One region of the Pseudomonas sp. 14P5.3.2 genome, then DNA from elsewhere that is predicted to be linked to it. Evidence: riboswitches for the same ligand, from Rfam matches in the RefSeq annotation. Region 1 holds a riboswitch; the other holds the start of a gene.
The links. A riboswitch is a leader RNA that binds a small molecule or an ion and turns the genes downstream of it on or off. The one in region 1 is predicted to bind manganese.

Region 1 (9,478 bases):
GGTACAGGTACTCGGCGAATTTGCCCATGAACTCGTGATACACCGGCAAACCGATCGAGCCGTCGGCATGGAACACCGGCGCGGCGCGCACCAGCGTACTGATGTTGAAAAACGGTGAAGTGATCAGCTGTCGCGGCACCGACCAGTTGCGCCCGAAATCATCCGAGACCATCACGTTGATCGCACTGGTGGCCCAGCCGCCCACGGACACCGAGACATAGAACATCCACAACCGCTGATCCGGCGCGAGGGCAATCACCGGGTTGCCCAGTTTGCGGATGTAGCGCTGGGTGCCGTCGCGGGTCGATTCGCGGGTGGCCAGCACCTGCTCGGCGCCCCACTCCGCGCTGTTGGCATCGTAGCGGGCGGTGCGGATCTGCACGTCGGCAGCGCCCTCGCGGGAGCCGGCAAACCACACCGCCATCAGGTCGCCGCCCGGCAGTGCGGTCACCGACGAGGAGTGCACGAAATCATTCAATTGCGAGGAGACGAAGCGACTGCTGTACAGCGGCTCCGATGCCTGCAGCGAGGCATCGACCGGCGGCGTCGCCACGGCAAACGGCGCCAGCACATGGGCCGGATGGCTGCGCCAGGCGCCCCAGAAAATCAGGCTCACGGCCAGTCCGCCGAGGATAAATTTCAAGCGATCGGGAAGCACACGCATAGTGGACTCACGGCAAAAACAGGATGGAGGGCAATCGGCAAAACATCCTTGTCAGCGCGGTAGATCGTCCGGCAAGCGGCGCCGGCGTCCCGTGAGCATCGACAACGGCAAGTTGTCGCGCAGCAGAAAACTTTCGAACAGCGCGGCGGCGATGTGCAGGCAGACCAGCACCAACAGGATATCGGTAGCGGTTTCGTGCACCTGCAACGGCCAGTCGGCGCCCCACAAGTCATCGACCTCTTCCATGGCCCAACCGCTCACGCCAGCGGTGAACATTGCCAGCAGCATCAAAATCATCACCAGCGCACCCATCGGCGAATGCCCAAGACGATGCTCGGGCCGTCCGGCAATCAACGAGCGCGCATGGGCGAACAGCCGCGTCGGCGTCGGCCAGAAATCCGCCCAACGCGCACTGCGCGGCCCGACGAATCCCCACACCAGCCGCACCAGCAGCCAGCCCATGGCGTAATAGCCGAGCCACACATGCCAGTCATCACCGGCTTCATTGAAGAAATAATTGGCGACGAAGACGCCCGCGATGGACAGATGAAACAGCCGCACCACGGGGTCCCACAGGCGCAGGGACGCGCTCGGCATCAGCCCTTGATCTCGGTTTTCACCGCTTTGCCGCTGACCGGGTCGTGGTAGATCTCGACCTTGCGCTTGTCCTTGTCGAAGCCGTAGATCTCGTAGCAGTTGCCGTCGGTAACCTTGAACTTGCTGATCTCGTAGCCTTGGGCCTTGAGTTGTTCCTGAAAGGCTTTCTGGTCTTGCCATTGCGAGCGTTCGGCGGTGGTGCATTGCGGGCCGGCGACAGCCAGCGGGCTGGCAACGATGAGGGACAACAGCAGAAGTTTGCGCATGGAAACACTCTCGCTCGATGAGGAAGGCCTCACTGTGCAAAAGCAACCTTAGTCGAAGCTTAGTTGGCAACGAGTCGTTACATCTTTCCCGTCGGGTCAGCTGCCACAGCTGGCTGCACAGCGGCATGATGCCGCCGGTCAACCGCCATGTTTCCTCAAGAGAATCCGTTATGCGCCTATTGCTGGTCGAAGATGATCGCGCCCTCGGTCAAGGCATTCGCGTTGCCCTCGGCAGTGAAGGCTACACCCTCGACTGGTTGCAGGATGGGGTCAGCGCCCTGCACGCCCTGCGCAGTGAGAGCTTCGACTTGCTGCTGCTCGACCTCGGCCTGCCACGGCTCGACGGCCTGACGCTGCTGCAGCGCTTGCGCGGCGAGCAACAGGATTTGCCGGTGCTGATCCTCACCGCCCGCGACGGCACCGCCGAACGCATCGCCGGGCTGGATGCCGGCGCCGACGACTACCTGATCAAACCGTTCGACGTCGATGAACTGAAAGCGCGCATCCGCGCGTTGCTGCGCCGCAGTCAGGGCCGTGCGCAACCGGTGCTTGAGCATGCCGGCGTGTGCCTTGATCCGGTCACGCAGCAGGTCACCTGGCACGGCACCGACGTGGTGGTGACGCCGATGGAATATCAACTGCTGCATCAACTGATGGCCCGCCCCGGCAAGGTCGTCACCCGCGAACGTCTGTCCCGGGCGCTGTATGGCTGGCAGGACCGGGTCGAGAGCAACACCCTTGAAGTGCTGATCCACAACCTGCGCAAAAAACTCTCAAGCGAGTTGATCCGAACGGTGCGCGGGGTCGGTTACGTGGTGGAGCTCAAGCCATGATTTCCATACGTGCGCGGATTCTGGTGCCGGTGCTGATTCTGGTATTGATCGGCGATCTGCTGATCAGTTGGCTGGTGCTGCGCGACAGTCACCATGAAATCGAAGAGGTCTACGATGCCCAACTGGCGCAAAGTGCGCGCCTGCTGCAAGGCGTGCTGGCCCAGCGCGCGCCGGGCGACAACGACTGGAGCCGGCTCTATCAGGCCTTCGATGAAGCGATGAGCCGGGTCGGCGACGGCGAGGCTGCGCACCCATACGAAACCCGTCTGACCTTTCAGGTGTGGCGCAGCGACGGCCAATTGCTGGTGCGCTCGGCTGAAGCGCCGGAGCTTGCGGCGCCGCCCACCACCCTCGGCTCCCATGACCTGATAGAGAACGGCCGCGACTGGTGTGCGTTCCTGCTCAAGGATCCGCAACAGGGGCTGCTGATCTGGGTCGGCGAGCGTGACGACATCCGCCAGGATCTGATCGAACGCATCGTCGGCCACACGTTATGGCCGAGCCTGATCGGCGTACCGTTGCTGGCCGCGTTGATCTGGCTGACCATCGGCTGGGGCCTGCAACCGCTGCGCGCGATGGCGCAGAGCATTCGCGGACGTGACACCGAAACCCTGAAACCGCTGCACCTCAGCCCCCTGCCCCACGATCTGGAGCCGATGCAGACCGCGCTCAATCGCCTGTTGCAACAGATCGACAATCTGCTGGCGCGGGAGCGGCGCTTCATTGCCGACGCTGCCCATGAGCTGCGCACACCGCTGGCGATTCTGCGGATCCACGCGCAAAACGCGCAACTGGCGGCGACGCCGCAACAACGCGAAGAGGCGCTGGAGTATCTGGTCAGCGCGGTGGATCGGGCGACGCGTATCGCCAGTCAATTGTTGACCATGGCGCGCATCGAACCACACCTGGCCAATCCCGAAACCCGCACCGTGGAACTGACCGAACTGGTGCGCGAAGAACTCGCCGAACTGGCACCGCTGGCCCTGGAAAAAGACGTCGAACTGATCCTCGACAGCGACCACCACTGCCCGGTCGACACCGACCCGGTGGCCCTCGCCATCGCCTTGCAGAACCTGGTGACCAACGCCCTGAACTTCGCCCCGCCGGGCAGCGAGGTGCGGGTTCAGGTGCAACCGCAGGCGGGCGGCGCGGTGTACATCAGCGTCGAGGACGCCGGCCCCGGCATCAACGAGCAGGAATACGCGCGGCTGTTCGAGCGTTTCTACAGCCATGGCCACGGTAACGGCGCGGGACTGGGGCTGGCGATCGTGCAGATGATCGTCAGCAAGATCGGCAGCACGCTGCAGCTGTACAACCGGCCGCAGGGCGGGTTGTGTGCGCAGTTGCGGATCAATGAGCTCTCGAGTCAATAACATCGCCCGGACCCTGCACGAGCATTGTGGCGAGGGAGCTTGTCGAATCGTCGCACCGTCCCGCTGAGGCGCGCAGCGGCCCTTTCTTTGCCGAACAGCAGAAGGCCTGCTGCGCAGCCCAGCGGGAGCAAGCTCCCTCGCCACAGAGTCTGGTGTTTATCGATCGCCTCGATGCTTTTGACAAAATTTTCATGTTTGCCCAAATAAGATCCGCAGCCTCGTTGGGGAGTAGCCTGTTTCCGAGTCCCTCGGAAGCGTTCGTATCAACATTCTCGGCAACATGCCGTGGTACGAACACCTTTTGGTTGGTGAGACCGACGACACATCCATGCCTAAAGTCGGGCGTGTGGTTGTGTCGTTGACTCATAGCCCGACTGGAAGTGTGCCCCCGTGAATCCTGTTTCCCTCATATTCCTCGCTCTGGCCATGTCCACGGACGCGTTCGCCGCGGCCATCGGCAAAGGCTCCAGCCTGCACAAACCACGTCTGACCGAAGCACTGCGCACCGGCCTGATCTTCGGCGTGATCGAAGCCATCACCCCGATCATCGGCTGGCTGATCGGTCAGGCCGCCACCCGTTGGGTCGCCGAATGGGACCACTGGATCGCCTTCACCCTGCTGCTGATTCTCGGTCTGCATATGATCTACAACGGCCTGAAACACGAAGACGAGGAAGAGGAAAAACCCGGCCAGCATTCGTTCCTGATTCTGGCAGTCACCGCGTTCGCCACCAGCATTGACGCCCTCGCAGTCGGCGTCGGCCTGGCGTTTGTCGACGTGAATATCTGGGTGGCGGCAGCGGCCATCGGCGTGGCAACCATGACCATGGTGACCATCGGCGTGATGCTTGGCCGGGTGCTCGGAGCGGTGGTCGGCAAGCGTGCGGAAATCGTCGGTGGTGTAGTGCTGATGATCGTCGGCGCGACCATTCTGTACGAGCACTTGTCAGCCTGATTCAGGCGCGGATCAGCGCCGCCAGTGTCATCGCGTTGCCCAACGCAGCGCCACTGGCGGTGTTGTCGAAAATGCACCAGACGCTGGCGCCTTCAGCAGCGCAGAGCCGCATGCTCTGCGCAAGCTGTTGCAGATAAGGCAGCTCATAAGCACTGTGATAAATCCGTGGCGCGCCATGCAGTCGCCAATAGCGCACACCCGCCCAGCCCTGCGCCGAGCCATCGCTACTGATCCGCGATGGATCGACCACGACCTGGGCGATACGATAAGCGTGCAGCATCGGCGCCGCCGTCACCCACGATTCATGCCGTGGCTCCAACACCACATCACCCGCGAATCGTTGGCGCAACGCCACGAAAAACGCCTCTGCGCGTGCCGGCTCAAAGGCCAGCGACGGTGGCAGTTGCACCAGCAAACTCCCCAATCGGTCGGCCAAACCCTCGCACTGCCCGAGAAACTCATCCAGCGCCTGATCACAGTTCTGCAAACGCAATTGATGGGTGATCTGCTTCGGCACCTTCACTGAAAAGCGAAAGCCCGGCGGCACCGAATCCGCCCAGCGTGCATACGTCTCGCGCCGATGCGGGCGATAGAACGAACTGTTGATTTCCACGCAGTCGAACCGTGCCGCATACCGCTGCAGATGCGTGCCCTCGGCCGGAAACTGCGGCCAATACTCACGCCCCAGACTCCAGCCTGCGCAACCGATGAACATCAAAAAAACACCTTCGCCGCTTCACGCATGAAAATCTCCACGGTCTTCGTTCACAAACTTGGGATACGACGAAATACCTGTGGGAGCTGGCTTGCCAGCGAAGGCGTCGACACATCCACAATCGCTGCGCCTGACACACCCCCTTCGCGAGCAAGCCCGCTCCCACAATTTCGGCGGCGTTCACAGATTGGGGGTACGACGAAACACCTGTGGGAGCTGGCTTGCCAGCGAAGGCGTCGACACATCCACAACTTCTGCACCTGACACAGCGCCTTCGCGAGCAAGCCCGCTCCCACAGTTTCGGCGGCGTTCACAAATTTGGGGGACGACGAAACACCTGTGGGAGCTGGCTTGCCAGCGAAGGCGTCGACACATCCACAACTTCTGCACCTGACACACCGCCTTCGCGAGCAAGCCCGCTCCCACAGGTTTCAGCGGCGTTCACAGATTTGGGGCACGGCGAAGCTCCTATGCGGTTATTTTTTGCCGGGGAGGACGCTGGCCAGCACCTGCTTGGCGGCTTGCACGATCACGCCCGCCTCGTCCGGGTCGCCCTTGAGCAGGGTCGTGGCAAATTTCTTCGCCTGTTGGAGCGTGATGTGCGGCGGCAACGGCGGTACGTTGGGATCGGTCTTGAACTCGATCAGCACCGGCACCTCCGAAGCCAATGCCTGCTCCCAGGCGGCGGCAATGTCCTCTTCGCGGTCAACAAAAATCCCTTTCAGGCCGATGGAAATGGCGAACAGGTGATACGGCACGTCGGGGATGCTTTGCGAGGCTTCGAACTTCGGATCGCCCTCCATCACCCGTTGCTCCCAAGTGACCTGATTCAGATCCTCGTTGTTGAAAACCGCGCAGATCCACTTCGGACTGTCCCACTGGCGCCAGTATTTGGCGACGGTGATCAGCTCGGCCATGTTGTTCATCTGCATCGCGCCATCCCCCACCAGGGCAATCACCGCGCGCTCGGGATGGGCGAACTTGGCGGCAATCGCGTACGGCACGGCAGCCCCCATCGAAGCCAGTCCGCCGGACAGCGAACACTGCATGCCCCGGCGGATTTTCAGGTCACGGGCGTACCAGTTGGCGCAGGAGCCCGAATCGCTGGTGATGATTGCCTGATCCGGCAGGCGCGGTGACAGTTCATACACCACCCGCTGTGGATTGATCGGTGCGGCTTTGGCCATGGCACGCTTTTCCAGGGTCTTTTCCCAGCTGCCGCGCCAGCCTTCGATCTTTTTGCGCCACTTGCGCGAGGTCTTCTGTTCGAGCAACGGCAGCAACGCGGCAAGGGTTTCGGCGGAGTCGCCAACCAGATTGACCTCCATCGGATAACGTAGGCTGAGCATGTCGGGTTGCAGGTCGATCTGCACGCCGCGCGCCTGACCTTCCTTGGGCAGAAATTCGGCATAGGGGAAACCCGAGCCAATCATCAGCAAGGTGTCGCATTCATTCATCATCTTGTAGCTCGGTTCGGTGCCCAGCAGACCAATGCTGCCGGTGACCCACGGCAAATCGTCCGGCAGCGCAGCCTTGCCGAGCAACGCCTTGGCGACGCCAGCACCGAGTTTTTCCGCGATGGCGATCACTTCATCCGTCGCCTGCAACGCGCCAGCGCCGACCAGAATCGCAACCTTTTCACCGCTGTTCAGAACGTCGGCGGCGCGCTGCAGATCCGCCTCGTAGGGCAGCACTTTCGGCTTGGTGTAACCGACGCCAGAGTGCGCGGTGCCATGCGCCCGCGCCGGTGACTCGTATTCAAGATCCTGCAAATCATTGGGCAGGATGATCGCTGTCACCCGCCGCTCGCCAACCGCTGTGCGCACGGCGCGGTCGAGCAAATGTCGTACTTGCGACGGCGCCGACGCCTGCTGCACAAAAGCCCCGGCCACATCCTTGAACATCGAGACCAGGTCCAGCTCCTGTTGGTAATGGCTGCCGAGTGCGGTACGCGCCTGCTGACCAACAATCGCCAGCACCGGTTGGTGATCCATGCGGGCGTCGTACAGCCCGGTAATCAAGTGCGTAGCGCCGGGGCCTGAAGTGGCAATGCACACACCTAATTCGCCGGTGAACTTGGCGTGGGCCGAAGCCATGAACGCGGCCATTTCTTCGTGCCGGGCCTGAACGAATTCGATCTTGCCATTGGCTCGGGCGAGCGCGCCGAACACGCCATTGATGCCGTCTCCCGGATAACCAAAAATCCGTGTGACGCCCCATTGGCTGAGCCGCTCAACCAGAAAATCTCCCACTGTCGTCGTCATCTCGTTCCTCGCCTGTCACCGATGCATGAAGCCTTCCCGGCGAAACATCCGCCGGGAAGTACAAGGGTCTGGACAGCCGGGAAGAGCGCGAAGTTTCGATTGTTTTTGCCATTAGCCAGTGGCGACGGGTACAGCCTGCGCCCACTCGGCCTCATCGATTTGGGCAAGGCTCAGGTGCGCCGTCTCCTTCAGAAGAAACGAGCATAGCGCCACGATACCCAGCGCGATCGCGCCGTAAACCGCCACCCCGAAGGCGTTGTGGTTGTTCGCGATCAAGATCGCCGTCGCTGCACTGGAAGCGGTCCCGCCGCCCAGCGCCGCACCGATCTGATACGCCGCCGACATTCCCGAATAGCGCATGTGCCGCGGAAACTGTTCAGCCAGAAACGCCGGAATAGGCCCCTGCGTCGCGCCCATGAACGCACCGATGGCGATGTAGGCAGCGGTAGAAATCAGCAGACTCTTGAGGCCGACCAGCGGGAAAAACGCAAAGAAGCCGAGAGCCATGATCAGCGCGCCGAGGATCATCACCTGGCGGCGGCCGATCCGGTCGGACAGCAAGGCAAACAACGGCGCGGTGATCACGATGGCGATCGACAGCGACAAGTCGAATACCAGCGCATCGGTACTGCCATAGCCCAATTGAGTGGCATACGACAGAAAGAACGTGCTGCCGATGTAGGCGATGGTCACGTAGCCGAAAGCGATGCCGGTGCACAACAGCATGGCTCTGGGCCGCGCACGCAGCGCTTCAAGCAGCGGCATGCGCACGTGGGCCTGCGGTTCGGCGGGTTGTTCAAGCGGTTTGTGCAGGCGCGCATACAGACCGATCAGCACCAGCACGCCACCGAGCCAGAATGGAATGCGCCAGGCAAATCCGGCCAGGTCATCGTGTGATGCGACACTGACAATCGCGAACACCCCGGCACCGAGAATCCCGCCGATACCGATGCCCATGCTGGTGAAACTGCCCCACAGCCCACGTCGCCCGGGCGGCGCCGACTCGATGCCGAACAGCGCCGCACCGCCCCACTCGCCACCGGCGGCGAAACCCTGCACCAGTCTGAGCACCACCAGCAACACCGGCGCGCCCGCACCAAGGGTTGCATAGCCCGGCAGGCACCCGATCAACAGCGTGCTCAGGCCCATCAACAGCAGCGTGATCACCAGCATTTTCTGCCGGCCGAGTTTGTCACCGTAATGCCCGAACACCATGCCGCCAAGGGGCCGGGCGAAGAACCCGGCGCCAAAGGCTCCGAACGCCACCAGCGTCGCGGTCAGCGGAGCCATCTGCGGAAAAAACACTTGGGGAAACACCAGCGCGGCGGCGGTGCCGTATATCACGAAGTCATAGAACTCCAGGGCGGTGCCCATGCCGGAGACGAAAAACGTCCTCAGCGCTGACGGGGAACCGCTCTTGCGATCAATCTCGGTAGCCATGTGCATTGCTCGTTTTGTTTTTATTGGAGGCCGCGATTCAGAAACGCAGATAGCCGTTTCGGGCGAGCTGTTTGGGGTTGCCGGCGGCGTATTCGAGGACGCTGTTCTCGGTGTCGATGCCGATGGTCAGCAGAGTTTCCCAGCGTTCGGTCGCCGGCATGCTCAGATCAGGGTGGAAGCAGATCGGCGCGTCTTCACCCGCCTCGCCGCACATGGCGTCTGCCCGATGGCTCAGGTTGCCACTGGCCATGTTTTGCAGCGCCGCGTTGACGTGATCGAAACGCGCGTACGTCGTCGAGGCATCCGGTGTGCGCTCGCCGAGGCTCAGTTCGGGATCGAGGAAATGGTTGGTGTGGGTGATCCAGCCCTCGG
Region 2 (9,478 bases), on a different contig from region 1:
GGCGCCTGCCACACCGATTCAGTTCCGAGGTCTGTGATGTCGCTGCACTTGATGACGCTGTTTACCGCCCATCCCGCCAAATTGATCAACCTGCTGGCACTGGCACTGGCCTTTCCAGGCAGTTGGTTGCTGCACGCGACCCGCCGTCGTGAACAACGTGCTCTGGCCAGCATCGCCGCTCAACGCCAGGCTCAACCGAATGCCGAACCGATTCTGGATTGGGCAACGTTGCGCATGAACCGATTTTTCTACCGCTTCGGTTTTGCCTGCCTCGGCCTGGCCCTGATCGTTTCCTGGATCAGTACCCGCTTCTAAGGACAGCACAAACCCTTGTGGCGAGGGAGCTTGCTCCCGCTGGGCTGCGAAGCGGCCCCGATTCAGGTAAACGCGGTTTTTCAGGTATACCGCGTGATCTGGTTTTGCGACTGCTGCGCAGCCGAGCGGGAGCAAGCTCCCTCGCCACAAGGTTTGATTGAATCAGATAAAAAAACGGCGCCCCGAGGGCGCCGTTTTTGCGTCGAGTGGAAAGCGCTTACAACGGCAACCCGGCTTTTACGCGGTACTGATTACGCACCGGTGTCGCATATTGCAGCACCAGATACGGACGGTGCTCCTCAGGGCAGGCGTCCAGCCGGCGCTGCCATTCTTCCTGTGCCTTGGCCAGCTCATCGGCCGGGAACACCTCGGCGGCCTTCGGCACGTTCAGTTGCGGATCGGCATCGGCCCACATCGCATACGCCAGGTAATGCACCGGGAACAGGCGATAACCGCCGAGAATCTGCTTGTCCATCTCGACCGCCAATTGCTTGGTGTCTTCGAACAGCTCGGTGATCGGCGCGGCGAAGTTCACGTGCACCCGGCCCTTGTAGCCGGTGATGCCCTTGGCGATGCTCACGTCATCCTCGCCCGGTGCCTTGGTGTAGGTGCCGGTGGTGGCGCGGATGTACAACTCGCGGGCCTTGGCCTGATCGCATGGGTCGTATTCGTAGCTGATCGACACCGGGGTCAGGTTCAGCGACTGAATCACTTCGCCGAACGGCTCGTCCTTGCGGCTCATGTGGAACATCTTGAGGATCGCCGACTCGGTGCGGTCGTCACCATCCTTCGCCCGGCCCTCGGCCTGAGCGATCCAGATCGACGCGCAGTCGTTGCGGATCGAGTGGTTGATGTACGCCGACAGCAACTGATACGCCGCCATCTTCTCGCGGCGCCCGGTGATCGAGCGGTGCACGATGAAGCTCTTGTTCAGGCGCATCAGGTCGCTGACAAAAGGCTTTTGCAGCAGGTTGTCGCCGATCGCGATGCGCGGGGTCGGCAGGCCGGCGTGGTACACGGCATAGTTGACGAAGGCCGGGTCCATCACGATGTCGCGGTGGTTGGCGATAAACAGGTAGGCGCTGCCGGACTTGAATTGCTCGACACCGGTGTAGGTCACGCCATCAGTGGCGCGCTCGATGGTGTGGTCGACGTAAAACTCGACTTTGTCCTGCAAAGTGGCCACGGAGGTCACGTCGGCAAACTCACGACGCAGCCGATGGGCTATAAGTGGTTTGAGCATCCAGCCGAAGGCACCGGCAAAACGCGGGAAGCGGAAGTGGGTGAGGATATCTAGAAACGCCTTGTCGCCGAGCAGTCTTGCCAGTACCGCAGGTACTTCGCTGTCGTCGTAAGGTCGGATGGCATCGAATTCGCCCATCATGCTCTCTTGTTGGAAACGGCTAGGGTAAGTAAAGGTTTTGATCGAAAACCAACGGGGCACGGTCTGAAAAGGTAGCCAGACAAAAATAGCCCTGCAAATAGACCGGCGATTATACGCACAAGTCACCTGGGAGACCGCGATGCTGGAAAGCGCACTGTATGAATGTCCGTATTGTGGTGAAGAGGTCGAGACGACAGTGGACTTGTCCGGCGGCGATCAGACCTACATCGAGGACTGTCAGGTGTGTTGTCGACCGATCACGTTTGTCTTGCAGGTGCATGGCGAAGATTGGTTTCTGGAAGTCTTCAGCGAAAACGAGTGAGGGGGCGCCCATGCAGCGAATCTACGAGCCGGAAAACCTGATGGAAGGCGAGATGCTCAAGGGCATGCTCGCCAGCGAGGGCATCGAGGCGCACCTGGTGGGCCGGGATTTGCTGGGCGGCACCGGGGAATTGCCGATTTTCGGCCTGCTCGGCCTGTCGGTCGAAAACGACCAGGCCGAATACGCCCGCGAACTGATCACCGCGTACAATGCCGCGCTGCCGCTGCCCGGCGATGAACCGGAGAGCTTCCCCGGGACGCTGGTCTGTTAGGCTGACGTTCGTTTTATTTTTGAGTCGTGTTGCGCCATGTGTGGACGTTATGCCCTGTTTCGCTGGAACCGCGATTTCGCGGCCCTGCCCGGATTTCCCGCCGATCAGCAGGCGCAGTGGAACATTTCCCCCAATGATTCGGTGTTGATGCTGCGTGCCGAGGCCGACGGCCAACGCACCCTGGCCCGCGCCCGTTGGGGCCTGACGCCGCCGTGGCTGACCGATCTGTCGCGTACCCCGGCGCATGCCCGGGCCGAAACCGTCGCCGAGCAACCGATGTTCCGCGAGGCGCTGCGCCTGCGTCGTTGTCTGTTGCCGGCCAACGGTTTCTACGAATGGCGCGGCAACCTGCGCAAGCGCCCGTACTGGCTGACGCCGGGGGAGGGCTCGTCGCTGTTTTTCGCGGCGATCTGGGAGGCGTATCCGGTGCAGGAGCAGGTGTGGCTGAGCACCGCCGTCATCACGCAGCCGGCGGCCAGTCAGCGCCGACCGTTGATTCTCGATGAGGCGGGGCAGGCGGCATGGCTCGATCCTGCGACGCCGCTGCATGTGCTGCAGGGCCTGCTCGCCAGTGAACCGACGGCGTTGCGCGAGCGGGTGTTGGCGAATCTGATCAATGATCCGAAGCTCAATGGGCCGGAGTGTCTGACTCCGGGTTGAGTTGATGCTGTGCCGCCCTCTTCGCGAGCAAGCTCGCTCCCACAGGTTTTGTGAACGCCGCAAAATTACTGTGGGAGCGGGCTTGCTCGCGAAGGGGCCTTTGGATCAGACCTTGAACTGATTGATCAACCGCCGCTGCTGCTCCGCCAATTTAGTCAGGCCGGCACTCGCCGAACTCGACTCATCCGCACCGCCCGCGACTTCATTCGCCACCTGACCGATATTGATCACATTGCGGTTGATGTCATCGGCCACTGCGCTCTGCTCTTCAGCGGCACTGGCAATCTGCGTGTTCATGTCATTGATCACCGACACCGCCTGAGTAATCGTCTCCAGCGCCTCGGCCGCTTTCGCCGCGTGCTGCACGCTTTCGTCGGTGCGGTTCTGGCTGTCCTCCATGACCCGCACCACATCGCGGGTGCCCTGTTGCAGTTGCTGAATCATGGTCTGGATTTCTTCGGTGGCCTTCTGGGTCTTCTGCGCCAGATTGCGCACCTCGTCCGCCACCACGGCAAAGCCGCGACCCTGCTCGCCGGCCCGCGCCGCTTCGATCGCCGCGTTCAGCGCCAGCAGGTTGGTCTGCTCGGCGATCCCGCGAATCGCGGTGAGAATCGCGTTGATGTTTTCGCTGTCCTTGGCCAGCGTCTGCACCACGTCCACCGCTTTGCCGATTTCCAGCGCCAGCGCACCAATCGAGTTCGACGTATCACGGACGATCTGCATGCCCTGACCGGCGGCCTGATCCGCATGGCTCGCTGCCTGAGCCGCTTGGGTAGCGTTGCGCGCCACGTCCTGCGCAGTGGCGGTCATTTCCTGCACCGCGGTGGCGACCTGATCGATCTCGGCCATTTGTTTCTGAATGCCGATGTTGGTGCGGATCGCGATGTCGGCAGTGTGCTCGGAGGAATCGCTGACGCTCTGCACCGATGTCACCACCTGCGTGATCATCGCCTGCAACTTGGCGAGGAAGGTGTTGAAGCCCTTGGCGATCGAGCCCAGTTCATCACTGCGATCACTGCTCAAACGACGGGTCAGATCGCCTTCACCTTTGGCAATGTCATCGAGCATGGCGACCATCTGCTTCAGTGGTCGGGCGATGCCGTGACCCACCAGCCAGATCACCAGCAGACCGATGGCCGCAATGATCAGGCCAACCATGGCCATGCCAAAGGTGTCTGACTTGCGCTGTGCATCGAGATCGGCCTGGAGTTTTTGCAGATCGGCCATCACCGCGTTCAACGGCAGCTGCAGCATCAGCGTCCAGCGCGCGTCGGTCTGGCCGATGCCGAACGGCAGGTACAGTTCGATGCGGCCCTTGTCTTTGTTCACCGAGTAGGTGACTTCGCCGCGCTTGAGATTGGCCATGTTGGCGATCTGCTCGGCATCGAGGATGTCGCTGACTTTCTCGCCAAATTTGCTCGGGTCCTTGGTGTAGGCGACGATCCGGCCGTTGCCGCCGATCAGGGCCATTTGTCCGGCGCCGCTGTACAGTTTCTGGTTGGCACCGAGGAGCATTTCCTGGATGAAGTTCACCGACAGGTCGGCGCCGACAATGCCCTGGAACGCGCCGTTGAGCATGATCGGTTCAATAAAGGAGGCGAGCATGACGATCTTGTCGCCGACCTTGTACGGCGCCGGATCGATCACGCAGGATTTCTTGCTCTCTTTCGAGCACAGGTAGTACTCGCTGGCCCGTACGCCAGTGGACAGGACTTTCTGGTCGTCGACGTCCGCCAGTTTGTCCAGGCCCAGGGTGCCGTCGTCATTGCGGAACCACCAGGGCAGGAAGCGCCCGTTGGCCGCGTCGACACCGACCACGCGGGTGCCGACGTAGGCCGCGTCATTGTGGTCCAGGGCGTTTTTTTCCCAGCCGATGTAGGTGCCGAGAATTTTCGGGTTCTGCTCGACGTTCTCCTTGATCAGGCTGATCAGTTGCTCGCGGCTGATGGTCAGGCGTGACTGGCCGTCGGCGCCCGGCGTGCCGAGCAGCGCGTTGACCCGCACCAGTCCGCCGGCAATCAGCAGCGGTGCTTCGAGTTCGCGCTGGATCTGGCTGACCTGAGTCTGCGCCAACGAGGTCAGGCGTTGTTCGATGACTTGTTCGAACTGCGCCTGGGTGCGCTGTTGCACCATCTCCTGGGTGCGGGCACCGGAAAACAGCGCGTACAGCACCAGCGCGGCGACCACGCTGAGCACGATGGCGCCGGCCAGGGCGGCGACGGAAAACTGGATCGACTTGAACTTCATGGGAGCTCCGCACGCAAGAGGACGTCTGCGCTGTTGTATCGGCAGCAGGCATTGGGCCATGAGCGTTGAGCGGAACAAAGGGCGGAGGATGTCGCAAATGGATCAGTGTGCGGCGCAGCTGTGCAGGACTTGCGCAGGCGTGTGAATTTTTTCCTACAGGGGCAGCGGCCAATTTCTGAAAGTGCATGCAACGCGTCTGTTGTATCTGGCGTCGATACAATTGACCCCCTACGATACGCGGCATGTTTTCAGGGAGCTTTTGAATGAACAAGACATTGGTTGTAAGTGCACTGAGCGCAGCGCTGTTGCTGGCCGGTTGTCAGTCGGTCAACACCACCAGCGGCGGAGCCGTGGGGGTGGAGCGCAAGCAGTACATGTTCAGCATGCTGTCCTCGCAAGAGGTCGACCAGATGTATGCACAGTCTTATCAGAAGACCGTCGGCGAAGCGTCGAGCAAAGGCGTACTGGACAAGACCAGCCCGGAGGCCAAGCGGGTTCAGGCGATTGCCAACCGGCTGATCGCCCAGGCACCGAACTTCCGTCCGGACGCCGCGCAATGGCAGTGGGAAGTCAATCTGATCAAGAGCGATGAGCTCAACGCCAACTGCGGGCCTGGCGGCAAGATCATTTTCTACACCGGGCTGATCGACAGCCTGAAGCTGACCGACGATGAAATCGCGGCGGTCATGGGCCATGAAATCGCCCACGCCCTGCGCGAGCACGGTCGTGAAGCGATGTCCAAAGCCTATGGCGTCGAAATGGCCAAGCAGGGCGCCGGCGCGTTGTTCGGTCTGGGTCAGGACAGCCTGGCGCTGGCCGACACCGTGGCCAACTACGGCATGACCTTGCCCAACAGCCGCGCCAACGAAAACGAAGCCGACCTGATCGGTCTGGAGCTGGCCGCTCGCGCCGGCTACAACCCGAACGCGGCGATCACCCTGTGGGACAAGATGAGCAAGGCCTCGGAAGGCGCACCGCCGGAATTCATGAGCACCCACCCGGCCTCGTCCAGCCGGATCGCCTCGCTGCAGGCGGCGATTCCAAAAGTCATGCCGCTGTACGAAAAAGCCCCTAAATCCTGATCAGCACCAAGGCAAGGCGAACTTGATTTTGTGGCGAGGGAGCTTGCTCCCGCTCGGCGGCGCAGCCGTCGCAAACCCTGCCAATGCGGTGTTCATGTTTGATCGCATTGGCAGTATCTGGGCTGCTTCGCAGCCCAGCGGGAGCAAGCTCCCTCGCCACAATGATGTGAAAGGCTCAGGGGTTAAATCCAGCCACTGCTCTGCATCGCCTTGTACACCGCAACGATCGCCAGAATGAAGAACGCCGAAGCGGCCAGGCGACGGATCAGGGTCAGCGGCAGTTTCTCCGCAGCAAAATTACCCGCCAATACCACCGGCACGTTGGCAATCAGCATGCCCGCCGTGGTGCCGATGATCACCAGCCACAGCTCCGGATATTGCGCCGCCAGCATCACGGTGGCGATCTGCGTCTTGTCACCGATTTCCGCAAGGAAGAACGCGATCAGCGTGGTCAGGAAGGGGCCGAACTTGCGTGCGGTGCTGGCTTCATCGTCGTCCATCTTGTCCGGGACCAACGTCCACAGCGCAGTGGCGGTAAAGCTCGCGGCGAGAATCCAGTGCAGGACCGAGTCTGAGAAGAAGCTGCCGAACCAGGCGCCTACCGCACCGGCTGCTGCGTGGTTGGCCAGGGTCGCAGCGACAATACCGGCAATGATCGGCCAGGGTTTGCGAAAGCGAGCGGCGAGAATCAGCGCGAGCAGTTGCGTCTTGTCGCCGATTTCGGCCAAGGCAACGATTGCGGTGGGAACGAGTAACGAGTCCAGCATCAGGATTTTCCTAAGGGGCGGGTCGACACGGCTATGACACGTACAGCCTTCCCGCCCCGGGTAAGGTGTGCGTGTCATAGGTCTTGTCAAACCCTGCGATCCGTCTGGTGCGGACGCTTGGGTCGCATACGCCATGATCTGAGGATCAAGTATGTTGACGTATGCCGGACGAGCTTGGCGCTCGTGGGAGACTACTCCCCTAGGACGGAGCGGATTCTGCCTAGGCAGAATCCATTCGGCAAGTGCTAATTTTCAGCCGCGCTTGGCCCGGTAAATCCGGAAACCATTGCCTTCGGCCTTGATCGCACACACGCCCAGATGCTCTTCGATCAGTGGCTGATACTTCAGGAAGCTGTTCGCAACCAGGCGCAGTTCGCCGCCGTTTTTCAGATGTTTGGCCGCTTTTCGCAGCAAGTTCTCGGTAGCGAAATAATCCGTGTGCACGCCGACATGAAACGGCGGATTGCTCAGAATCGCGTTCAAACCCATCGGTGCAGCGTCGATGCCGTCACCGGTCAGCACTTCGGCTTCCAGACCGTTGGCCGCCAATGTCAGGCGACTGCTGGCGGCGGCGAAGGCATCGACGTCGAGCAGGGTCACCTGATTGTGCGGATAGCGACGTTTGACCGCCGCGCCCAACACCCCGGCGCCACAACCGAAGTCCAGCAGGTGACCGCTCGGCAATTTGTCCAGATGCTCCAGCAGCAGGGCGCTGCCGCGGTCCAGTCGACCATGGCTGAACACGCCCGGCAGACTGATGACTTTCAACGGGCCTTCGGCCAGTGGCAACTCATAAGTCTGCGCCAGGCTTTCCAGCGATTTGGCTTCGGGTGCATTGGCCACGGTGACTTGCCACAGTTGGCAGTGACGGGCGCTGTCGAGTTTGCGCGGCTTGCCGAACGGGTTGAGCTGCTTGGACGCACCCTCGATACCGCTGCGTTTTTCCCCGACCAGAAACACCTCGCGCCCGGGCAGACGTGCGGCCACGGCATTGAGGATGTAATCGGTCAGATCCTTGGACTTGGGCAGAAACACCACGGCGCTGTCGAATTCGCGCTCCGGCACATTCACACCGAAATGGCTGCGACCTTCGAAGCGCGCATCGAGTGCCGCTTGATCGCCGGCATGCCAGCACCAGCCGAACGCATTGGGTAGGCGCCCGAGCAAATCGTCGGCAGGCAAACCGGCCAGCAACAGCGAACCCTGGAATAACTCGGCCTGACGAAGCAGTACTTCACTGCGCGGATCCATAACTGCTCCTTGGAAAAAAAGTGCCGCAGTTTATCAACTGACGACCCGCAGCGCTGTACCGCTGAAGAACGCCTGGGCGTTTTCGGTCAATTGGCCGACGATACGCTGCCGCGCTTCGCGACTGCCCCAGGCGTTGTGCGGGGTGACGATCAGCCGCGGAATATCCGCCGCAAGTAGCGGATTGCCGTTGACCGGCGGTTCGACGCTGAGCACATCGGTGGCCGCGCCGCCGAGGTGACCGTTGCGCAAGGCGTCCGCCAGGGCCTGTTCATCGATCAATCCGCCGCGCGCAGTGTTGACCACAAACGCGCCGGGTTTCATCGATGCCAGCTCGCGGGCGCCGATGAAGTGCCGGGTGTGTTCGTTGAGCGGGCAGTGCAGGGTCAGGGCGTCGATCTGCGGCAGCAGTTCGGCCAGTGGCAGACGATCCGGGCGCGCCGGCCGGCCCGGAATCTGTCCGAGCAATACACGCATGCCGAATGCTTCGGCCAGGCGCGCGACCGCACCGCCGAGTTCACCGTGACCGAGCAGACCGAGGGTTTTGCCTTCCAGTTCGACAATCGGGTAGTCGAGCAGGCAGAACTGTCTGGCCTGTTGCCAGCGACCCTCGCCGACGGCTTTCTGATAATCCGCCAGGCGGGTGGCGAGGTTGAGCAGCAACATGATCGTGTGCTGCGCCACCGACGGCGTGCCGTAACCCTGACAGTTGCACACGGTGATGCCATGGGCGCGGGCCGCGTCCAGATCGACGTTGTTGGTGCCGGTGGCGGTGATCAGGATCAGTTGCAGATCCGGGTTGGCGGCCATCGCGGCGGCGTCGATGCGGATCTTGTTGGTGATCGCCACGCTGGCACCGTGCAGGCGCTCGCTGACCTGTTCAGGCAAGGTCTGAGCGAACAGTTGCAGATCGCTGAAGCAGGCGCGCAACGGGCTGAGGTCGAGATCGCCGAGATCCAGTGACGGGTGATCGAGGAATACGGCGCGGCGCGGGTTCGTCATCAACTGTACCTTTTGTGCTTGGAACGGAAGGCGTAATCTGCCGAGCCTACCAGATGAAACAAATGGTTACGCACAGCGCCCGCAATACCCTGTGGCGAGGGAGCTTGCTCCCGCTGGGCTGCGAAGCAGACCCAAACCCATTCACCGTACTGTGTCAGGCACACCGGTGTTTCAGGTGTT

Region 2: it holds a riboswitch for manganese, as region 1 does, so the genes downstream of both, AC27VU_RS23165 (TMEM165/GDT1 family protein) here and mntP (manganese efflux pump MntP) in region 1, are expected to answer to the same signal.

The regions. Positions count from the first base shown of each region.
Region 1 covers NZ_JBYOKU010000006.1:61,637-71,114, reverse strand. The annotation lists gene AC27VU_RS06865 (sialidase family protein) at 1-664, opposite strand, end outside; gene AC27VU_RS06860 (cytochrome b/b6 domain-containing protein) at 716-1,261, opposite strand; gene AC27VU_RS06855 (PepSY domain-containing protein) at 1,261-1,527, opposite strand; gene AC27VU_RS06850 (response regulator) at 1,698-2,360, shown strand; gene AC27VU_RS06845 (ATP-binding protein) at 2,357-3,733, shown strand; yybP-ykoY riboswitch at 3,944-4,115, shown strand; gene mntP (manganese efflux pump MntP) at 4,124-4,687, shown strand; gene AC27VU_RS06835 (DUF72 domain-containing protein) at 4,689-5,402, opposite strand; gene AC27VU_RS06830 (thiamine pyrophosphate-requiring protein) at 5,879-7,666, opposite strand; gene AC27VU_RS06825 (MFS transporter) at 7,778-9,106, opposite strand; gene AC27VU_RS06820 (C45 family autoproteolytic acyltransferase/hydrolase) at 9,144-9,478, opposite strand, start outside.
Region 2 covers NZ_JBYOKU010000034.1:52,572-62,049, forward strand. The annotation lists gene AC27VU_RS23125 (hypothetical protein) at 37-315, shown strand; gene AC27VU_RS23130 (1-acyl-sn-glycerol-3-phosphate acyltransferase) at 533-1,696, opposite strand; gene AC27VU_RS23135 (CPXCG motif-containing cysteine-rich protein) at 1,839-2,021, shown strand; gene AC27VU_RS23140 (putative signal transducing protein) at 2,032-2,292, shown strand; gene AC27VU_RS23145 (SOS response-associated peptidase) at 2,329-2,952, shown strand; gene AC27VU_RS23150 (methyl-accepting chemotaxis protein) at 3,058-3,900, opposite strand; partial or broken gene AC27VU_RS23155 (methyl-accepting chemotaxis protein) at 3,913-5,259, opposite strand; gene AC27VU_RS23160 (M48 family metallopeptidase) at 5,463-6,281, shown strand; gene AC27VU_RS23165 (TMEM165/GDT1 family protein) at 6,464-7,048, opposite strand; yybP-ykoY riboswitch at 7,137-7,261, opposite strand; gene AC27VU_RS23170 (methyltransferase) at 7,301-8,299, opposite strand; gene AC27VU_RS23175 (2-hydroxyacid dehydrogenase) at 8,333-9,298, opposite strand.